3 regions of the Paenibacillus sp. NRS-1760 genome follow, and region 3 is predicted to be linked to each of the others. Evidence: riboswitches for the same ligand, from Rfam matches in the RefSeq annotation. Region 3 holds a riboswitch; each other region holds the start of a gene.
What was found. A riboswitch is a leader RNA that binds a small molecule or an ion and turns the genes downstream of it on or off. The one in region 3 is predicted to bind thiamine pyrophosphate.

Region 1 (3,085 bases), on a different contig from region 3:
CTTCTGCTGCTGCTAAATAACGATACAATCGTAACGCCAAGCTGGCTTGACGGTCTCAAGCGCTGCTTATTTAGTGATGAACGAATCGGGGCGGTCAGCCCCGTTACGAATTCGGCTTCCTACTGGACGACGATCCCGGTCACCTATACGACGATAGATGAAATGGAGCTGTTTGCTTCGGCACTGCATGCCAACCCTGACAGAACAAAATGGGAGGAGCGCGTGAAGCTGGTCGGCTACTGCCTTCTGCTGCGGAGAGAAGCATGGGAGAAAACGGGATCGCTCGACGAGATCTTCGGAATCGGCAATTTTGAAGATGATGATTATAGCCTGCGGCTCCGGCTGGCGGGATATAAGCTGATGCTGTGCGGCGATACGTTTATTCATCATTACGGGAGCATCTCCTTTAGCTCAGAGCCAGAACAATATGTACAAAACTTCAGAAAAAATGCTATTGTTTTTATGTCCAAATGGGGCTTTGACCCTGGTGATGCAACGTATATACGAATGGATTTAAGCACCGTAATTGAGCGGGAATCGTATGAGTACAGACGCGAGAATTGCTCGATTATGGAAATAGGTTGCGGTTGCGGAGCTACGATATTGCATATGAAAAAGCATTTCCCAACCGCAATATGGTACGGAGTTGAACGTAACGAGCTGGCGGCTAGAGTAGCAGAAGCTTCGGGAATTACCGTATTCCGCTCGAATGATCCGAAGGATTGGAGGCTGCCTGCTGAAGGTTTTGACGGCATCGTAATCGGAGATGCTCATGCATACGGGACACCGCAAGCAATGAAAAGTCTAGTTCGTCTTCTAAAGCCTGGCGGCTGGCTAGTCGGGTGTTTTGCCAATCGTTATTATTTCGACAATATTCGGCAATATTTAGATCCTGCTAATGCACAAGCACAGCATCAAGCGGCATCACAGTACTCAGCAGAACAAGTTAGCCAGCTTTATTTGCAGGCTGGTTTTACCTATGTGAAGATTACACGTGCGGATAATAAACCGCAGGAGCAGCTAGAATACATCCATCTGCTAGAGCGGCTAACGTCTGAAGAGATGTCAAAAGAGCTGACAGCTGCTTATTTGCTCGTATATGGACGCCTTGCTTCTGCAGTAGAGATCCAAGATACGGCAGACTTAGAAGGTTCGAAGGCTGCTGAAGAAGCAAAGGTTGAATGGCTGGATGAGCATGTTGATCTAGGGCAATGACAGCGGGTGCAGGAGCTGCACGTTCTGGCTGCCGCATAGTAAGAGGATGAGTATCGCGGCTTGATGATAATCATTTTCAAAAAAAACTAGCATTAAATGCGGGTTTTGCTATACAATGAATGGTATTGACGAAACCGAATATGTTCCGGGGAGCTGGTTAGGCCGGCTGAGAGGGGATTTTCTATACAATTCCGACCCGTTAAACCTGATCTGGATAATGCCAGCGTAGGGACAGAAGCTCTGTTTAGCAAGCAGGCGAGATCAAATTGATCAAGCATTTGCTGTATAAACAGCTGCACAGCCAATGATATGGCGTCCTCCGGATTAGGGGGACGCTTTTTTTTGTTGCGATTAGAATGATGCAGCCATGGAACCGGATACTACGAGGAGTCGTCGCCTATAAGAATCGAAGCATGGAGAGGGGAACAACATCATGAATCAGAAAAAAACAGGGCATTTGTCGTGGAAAATCGTGGCCGCGATGCTAGTGTTCGTATTGGCGCTGGCAGGCTGCGGCGGTGGCGCTGGGAACAAGGGCGAACAGCCGAAAGAGCAAGAGGGAACAGCGGACAAGCCGCTAGAGAAGGTGCAGGTTGTACTCGACTGGACACCAAATACGAATCATACCGGACTTTATGTAGCTAGAGATAAAGGTTTTTTTAAGGAGCAAGGCTTGGATGTTGAAATTATTCAACCAGGACAAAGCGGTGCCGATCAAATGGTCGCTTCGGGCAATGTGCAGTTTGGCGTAAGCTATCAGGAGTCAGTCACGATGGCGAGAATTGCCGGCGTGCCGCTCGTATCGATCGCCGCTGTCATTCAGCACAACACCTCAGGTTTTGCTTCTCCGCTTGCAAAGGGAATCGATTCACCTGAGAAATTTGAAGGAAAAACGTATGGCGGCTGGGGCGCTCCTGTTGAGGAGGCGGTCATTCAATCGCTTATGCAGGAGAAGGGTGCAGATGTGAGCAAAGTAAATATGATAAGCATCGGCGACGGCGACTTTTTTACAGCAGTGAAACGGGATATTGATTTTGCATGGATTTACTACGCATGGACTGGCGTGGAAGCAGAGCTGCGCGGCGAGAAGATCAATATGGTTTATTTAACAGACTACAGCGACAAACTGGATTATTATACGCCGGTAATCGTGACGAACGAAGATTTGATTAAGAATAAGCCGGAAACAGTCAAAGCGTTTACTGCTGCCGTATCCAAGGGCTACCAATACGCGATCAGCAATGCGGAGGATGCAGCAGAAATTTTAATAAAAGCAGAGCCGGATTTGAACGCAGAGCTTGTGCGCGCCAGCCAAAAATGGTTAAGCTCCAAATATCAAGATGACGCGCCGCGCTGGGGCGAACAGAAGTTAAGCGTATGGGAAAACTATGCGGCATGGATGTTTGAGCACAAGCTGCTGGAGAAGGAGCTTGAAGCGGAGAAGGCATTTACGAACGAATTTTTACCACAATAAGCTATTCGAACATATGGAGGGCGGGAAAGCCCACTCTCACTTACAACGATGAGAAAGAAGGAAATCAAATGGCAAACGCATTAGTAAGTATTCAAATATTACCGACAACGCCAGGCGGCGAAAGTGTTATTCCTTACGTGGATCGTGCAATTGAAATCATTAAAGCGGCAGGTGTTCCTTATCGTGTAGCACCGCTTGAAACGACGATGGAGGGTGAGCTGAGCCATCTGCTCAGCGTCGTGCAGTCGATGAGCGAGGCGATGGCGGAGATGGGCTGCCCGTCCGTTATTTCACAAATTAAAATTTACTACAATCCGGCAAACGGCGCTTCCATGGGCAGGCTGCTGGAGAAATATCCAGATGGGCAATAAGAAATCGATTTGGCCGAAAATTTGG
Region 2 (3,085 bases), on a different contig from region 3:
TGGCCTGCCTCTCCAATCAAAGCAAATCTCGTTTGCCTCGAATAACGATCTGCAAAAGCATCAAGAACAGAATCAACCATAAATCTTGCTCCCTGCCGCCTTGAATGCATCTGATTTTTCCTTCATTCCCGCTTCAATGGCTTCCGTTGTTTCCATATCGTTTTGCGCGGCATACTCTCTTATATCTTTAGTGATTCGCATGCTGCAAAATTTCGGCCCGCACATGGAGCAGAAATGAGCAGATTTAGCTGCATCTGCCGGAAGCGTCTCATCGTGGTAAGCCATCGCACGCTCTGGATCAAGCGACAGATGGAATTGATCACGCCAACGAAACTCGAATCGCGCTTTGGACAATGCATCATCACGCAGCTTCGCTCCCTGGTGCCCTTTCGCCAAGTCAGCCGCATGCGCTGCGATTTTGTAAGTAATAACGCCTTCCTTCACATCCTCCTTATTCGGGAGCCCAAGGTGCTCCTTCGGTGTTACATAACAAAGCATCGCCGTGCCGAACCATCCAATCATCGCAGCTCCAATTGCCGAAGTAATATGATCATAGCCTGGCGCGATATCGGTCGTTAGCGGTCCTAATGTATAGAAAGGCGCTTCATCGCATACTTCCAGCTGACGATCCATATTTTCTTTGATCAAATGCATAGGCACATGGCCAGGGCCTTCAATCATCACTTGTACATCATGTTTCCATGCAATCTTCGTTAGCTCACCAAGCGTATCCAGCTCAGCAAACTGAGCAGCGTCATTGGCATCTGCTATAGAACCGGGTCTCAGGCCGTCACCGAGCGAGAATGATACGTCGTATGCTTTCATAATTTCACAAATGTCTTCAAAATGCGTATATAGGAAATTCTCCTTATGATGTGCCAGGCACCAAGCTGCCATAATTGATCCGCCTCGCGAGACAATGCCCGTAACGCGCTTTGCCGTGAGTGGTATATAGCGCAGCAGCACACCAGCATGAATCGTAAAATAATCAACGCCCTGCTCGGCTTGTTCAATAAGCGTATCGCGGAATACTTCCCAGCAAAGGTCTTCTGCTTTGCCGTTCACTTTCTCCAGCGCCTGATAAATGGGCACTGTGCCAACTGGAACTGGTGAATTCCGCACGATCCACTCCCGCGTCGTATGGATGTTTTTCCCCGTGGACAAATCCATAATCGTATCGGCTCCCCAGCGCGTCGCCCAAGTCATCTTCTCCACTTCCTCTTCAATCGAAGATGCTACAGCAGAGTTGCCGATATTAGCATTGATTTTAACGTGAAACTGCCGCCCAATAATCATCGGCTCACTTTCTGGATGGTTGATGTTCGTTGGAATAATGGCACGGCCGGCCGCGATTTCGCTGCGCACAAACTCTGCACTCATCCCTTCGCGAATAGCGATGTATTCCATCTCAGAAGTAATGATCCCTTTGCGGGCGTAATGAAGCTGCGTAACATTTTGCCCTGTTTTGGCACGAAGCGGTTTCCTCGTTAACCCCGGGAATCGTTCAGCGCCTCGCTGCTCTGCTTTTTCAGCCGAAATAAATCCATTATCCTCAGGTTTGATTTCCCTGCCCTCATAGGGCTCTACATCACCACGCTGCAAAATCCATTCGCTGCGAATACCGGGCAAACCACGCCGAACATCTGCCTCATACGTTTCATCGGTATAAGGACCGCTTGCATCATAAACTCTTACAGGTTCATTCGGCAGCTCTTCACCATTTCTGCCAGTACTAGCTTCAAGTGCAATTTCTCTCATCGGAACACGGATGTTTCCCTTTGAGCCCTCGACGTACACCTTGCGGCTGCCCGGAAGCGGAGTAGAAAAAATAGACATAACAAAAACCTCCTAATGGAATAATAGAATTCCTCCTGGAGGCATACGCAAGCATATGAGAAAGTTTAAAACACCGCTGCTATACAAGTAGCTAGGCTGCTACAAGAGCTGCAATTGCTGGAGCGTGCATGGCGGCCACAAAGCTTTATCGATTCACTGGCGCCAAACAAAAAAACCGCTCCAGCAAAGGAGCGGTCGAAGAGTGTCGTCATGCGAGTGTTATCTTGCAAGGGTTCCCCTTAAGCAGATAAAGTCTTGCCGCATAAGCTGAGGCTTCAGCAGATTCCGGCAGAGCTTTCACGCGCAAAGCATAAACGCACAATCCCACTTTCCTACGCTGGCATAACCCAGATCAGGTTCAAAGGGACCAAAGCGATTCGCTTTATCTCAGCCATTACGGCGCCCCTAGTGGATTTCCTTGTTTGACTATACCGTTTAGTAAAGAAGGGTGTCAACCCTCTATTTTCCAAACCGCGGAAAAACACAGCCTGCTACAGTCCGCTTTCCTTCAGCAGCCTTACCCATCGATCAGCGGTGTGACGCCATGTAAATGTCTGCTCCACACGCTCGCGGCTGCGGCGCCCCAGCTTCTGCCTGAGCTGTTTATCGCGAAGCAGCAGATGCAGCTTTTCTCGCAGCTCTCGCTCGATATGAAGCTGATTGACCAAATAGCCCGTTTCGCCATTACGGATAATTTCTTTCATTCCGCCTGCACGTGTTGCGACTACCGGAACGCCGCAGGACATCGCCTCGACATTAACGAGCCCAAATGCCTCCCTCTGTCCAGATGGAACGACCGCTACATCGGCAACGAGCATCCAGCTGGGCACTTCCGAATGCGGCACGTAGGGCACAAAACGAACATGACCCGGACATTTGCGTCCAAGCTGTTCAAGCTTGCGAGCATAAGCCGTTTTGCGATGCGAGCCATAAAATGGGCTCCCTACGATGATAACGACGAGCTCCGGATGGCTTTTGGCAAGCTGCGGCACGATATTGAGAAGATGATGAACGCCCTTAAGCGGAATAAGCCTCCCCATAAAAAGCACCACTTTTTTACCATTCAATCCTCTCTTTTGCCTTAAACTCTCCCGTTTAGCGGCTCCTTCGGAGGAATATTGTGAAGGGAACCTGCCCGTATCTACCCCAGGATAAATGACTCGCAGCTTCGAAGCGACCTCTGGCGCTTTCGACACTACAATTCGCCTTAGAAACTCGCTATTTACGATGATTCTATCTGCTGCCTGCA
Region 3 (3,085 bases):
GGGATGGTCTGACTGATGACGACAAACGGGTACAGCGCCTTCTCCAGTATTCGGAAAGTGTACATGCCTGCTGCGAGCGTAGTCCCAATAATAATCGACAATAGAAAACCGAGGGACACTTCTTTAAGCGTAGCCAGCAGATGTTTGCCAAGCAGCAGATGGCCATCTTCGATTAATGCCTGAGCTATTGAGCTAGGTGACGGCAGTATGTAGGGTGGAACCAATCCGAGCTGTGCGACCGCTTGCCAAACGAGCAGTAAGCTAAAGAGCAGCAGTATAAATAGTCCGTAATGGCTCAGCCACTGGTTAATTAGAGGTTTGCGCATGCAGTCTTCGCTCCAAATCTTGCCGCAGCTTGATGAAGTCGGGTTCATAATTTTGCTCATAGTGTCTTGGTCTCGGCAAAGGAACGACTATTTCCTGTATCCCTTGCGCTTCGCTAGCAGCACCTGGCAACAAATAAATGCGGTCGCTCAGCAATATCGCTTCCTCAAGATCATGTGTGATAAAGAGTACTGTTATTCCAAGATCGCTCCACAGCTCGAGCAGCCACTTATGCATGCCGCGTTTGGTCATGGCATCAAGCGCGCCAAACGGTTCGTCCAGCAGCAGCAGCTCTTGTCCGGTTACTAGCGTGCGCAGAAAAGCTGCCCGCTGTCGCATGCCGCCTGACAACTCGTCAGGGTAAGCTTGTTCATAGCCTGCCAGTCCGAAGCGAGCAAGCAGCTCTATGATTTGGATCGTGGTATAATGGGGATTGCTGCGTGCCAGCTCAAGTGGAAGCAGACAATTGCCGAGTATTGTTCTCCATGGCAGAAGAAGATCCTTTTGCGGCATATAAGCAATTTTGCCGAGACGATTGGGGGCAGGCTTGCCATGCAGCCTAATTTCACCTAGGCTAGGCTGAAGCAATCCGGCCATGAGCTTAAAGAGAGTGCTTTTGCCTGAGCCGCTAGCACCGATGATAGAGACAAACTCACCTGAGTAGGCTTGAAGCGAAAGATTAGACAGTATAGATGTTTCAGCAAGCTTGTCGTAGGTGTAGCTTACTTGGTGAAGTGAGATTATAGCTGTAATACGCATCCCTCCGTAAACAAATAAAGACCCACCCATTTCCGAGGGGAAATGAGCGGGTCTAACGATCACACAAGGCTTGCGCGCATGGATGAATGCTTTGCTGCTCCACTTCCCTCCGCTGGAATGATCCAGATCAGGTTCCAAGGGTCCGGAGCAGTTGCTCCATCTCAGCCGGTAGGCTCCCCTAGTGAAATAAATAGGTTTATATGCAATTTGTATTTTTTCTACTATAGCATACACTGGATAGATGTAAACCATAATTATCCGAAAAGGCGTTGGACAAATGAAAAATTTACTCGTAACGGGCTACCGAGCGCATGAACTTAATATTTTTAGCCAGAAGCATGAGGGCATTGTTTATATAAAAAAAGCGCTGACAGGCAAGCTGGTTCCGCTTATAGAAGATGGGCTTGAGTGGGTGATTACCCCGGGTCAATATGGCGTGGATTTGTGGGCGTGCGAGGTCGTGATTGCGCTGAAGGAAATTTATCCTCATTTGAGACTTTCAATTATTTCGGCATACAGCAATCCGGAAGAGAAATGGAAGGATGATAAAAAGGAGTTTTATCAGCAGGTTTTAAAAGGGGTCGATTATTACGCTTCGGTCAGCAACCAGCCGTATAATGGCATTTGGCAGTTTACGGCTAGGGACGAGCTGCTGTTTCGGAAAACGGACGGTATTCTGCTCGTTTATGATGAGGATGCAGGCGAGGGCAGCCCCAAGTTTTTTAAAGAAAAAGCGTTAAAGAAACAGCAGGCAGAGGGCTATGGTTATTTCAGCATAAGCTCGGAGGATATTCAGAGCATTGCGGATGACGACAACCTGTATTCGGAAAATTAACGATGCATGGTAGTTGAGTAAGGGGAGTTTATTTCATGCTGGCAGGCAGAGACCTGTCAGTTTTTTTTATGCGCCAAGCTTACTGTTTGTATTTTCAAGATTATTGTGTTTGACAAATAATAGGTGGCGTATTATTATCTTATTAGATAAATATCTAATTAGACATTAGTTAAATTTGTTTGGTGGAGGAAGAGGTGGCGAACGGTGCAATTAGATAAGGTGGTAGCCTATCATAAGGCATTATCCGATTCGACGAGAATTAAATTGTTGATTATGCTGGCTGAAGGTGAGCTTAATGGACAGGTGCTCGCAGAGAAATTAGGCGTGACTCCTGCTACGATTACGCATCATGCGACCAAATTAAGAGAGGCCAGCTTAATTAATGAACGCAGAGAGAAAAACACGATTTATTTTTCGTTGAACCATTATTTTATTAAGAGCAACGCTAATGCGGCGGCGGAGCTCATTTATCGGAATGCAGGTACAGAGAAGGGAGTGGACAACATGGAGGATAGCAATAAGAAACTGAAGGATTCAGTCATCCGCAACTTTTTTACAGCTGAGGGTAAGCTGAAGCATATGCCGGCTCAGCATAAGAAAAAATTGATCGTGCTTCAGCATATGGTTTCTCATTTGACGAGAGGGAAACAGTATACAGAGAAGGAAATTAACGAATTTATCAAAGGTTATCATGACGACTTCGCAACCATTCGCAGAGAGTTCATTATGCATCAGTTGATGTTTAGAGAAAATGATATATACGAATTGAATCCGCAAGAAATATGGGCGAAGTGGGAGATTCTTTCGTAAGCGGAAGTTGTTTATGATAATAACGGACATCAGATGCCTTATTTGCTTTATTTCTCTCTTATTGGCCGTAGTTGCGGACATGAAGGCCGTTATTTGGCTCTAATCGTTATAAAAGGCTGCGATTTCTGCCAAATAACGGACTCTATGTCCGTTAGAAGTAAAACTGAACTCATCGAGCGGCTGCTGTGCTACTGCGTCATAAAGGAAAAGTAATTTTTTTATCGAATGTAGTAGCATCTGAAGGATATCTGAAAGATAAAGTACATAATAAGAGTGGATTACAAAAGGAGCGAATACATATGGCGTTGGCAGAAGGTACAAAAGAAAACCCATGGAAATTAAAAACACCCCCTCAGA

Region 1: it holds a riboswitch for thiamine pyrophosphate, as region 3 does, so the genes downstream of both, ACIFSR_RS03860 (ABC transporter substrate-binding protein) here and ACIFSR_RS00880 (ABC transporter ATP-binding protein) in region 3, are expected to answer to the same signal.
Region 2: it holds a riboswitch for thiamine pyrophosphate, as region 3 does, so the genes downstream of both, thiC (phosphomethylpyrimidine synthase ThiC) here and ACIFSR_RS00880 (ABC transporter ATP-binding protein) in region 3, are expected to answer to the same signal.

The regions. Positions count from the first base shown of each region.
Region 1 covers NZ_JBITPK010000006.1:297,105-300,189, reverse strand. The annotation lists gene ACIFSR_RS03865 (glycosyltransferase) at 1-1,215, shown strand, start outside; TPP riboswitch at 1,352-1,464, shown strand; gene ACIFSR_RS03860 (ABC transporter substrate-binding protein) at 1,649-2,689, shown strand; gene ACIFSR_RS03855 (thiamine-binding protein) at 2,758-3,060, shown strand; gene ACIFSR_RS03850 (ABC transporter permease) at 3,050-3,085, shown strand, end outside.
Region 2 covers NZ_JBITPK010000026.1:11,653-14,737, forward strand. The annotation lists gene ACIFSR_RS33365 (ThiF family adenylyltransferase) at 1-80, opposite strand, end outside; gene thiC (phosphomethylpyrimidine synthase ThiC) at 73-1,836, opposite strand; TPP riboswitch at 2,149-2,253, opposite strand; gene ACIFSR_RS33375 (glycosyltransferase family 4 protein) at 2,328-3,085, opposite strand, start outside.
Region 3 covers NZ_JBITPK010000005.1:52,612-55,696, reverse strand. The annotation lists gene ACIFSR_RS00885 (ABC transporter permease) at 1-326, opposite strand, end outside; gene ACIFSR_RS00880 (ABC transporter ATP-binding protein) at 307-1,083, opposite strand; TPP riboswitch at 1,171-1,273, opposite strand; gene ACIFSR_RS00875 (DUF1273 domain-containing protein) at 1,361-1,918, shown strand; gene ACIFSR_RS00870 (metalloregulator ArsR/SmtB family transcription factor) at 2,123-2,728, shown strand; gene ACIFSR_RS00865 (DUF6855 family protein) at 3,028-3,085, shown strand, end outside.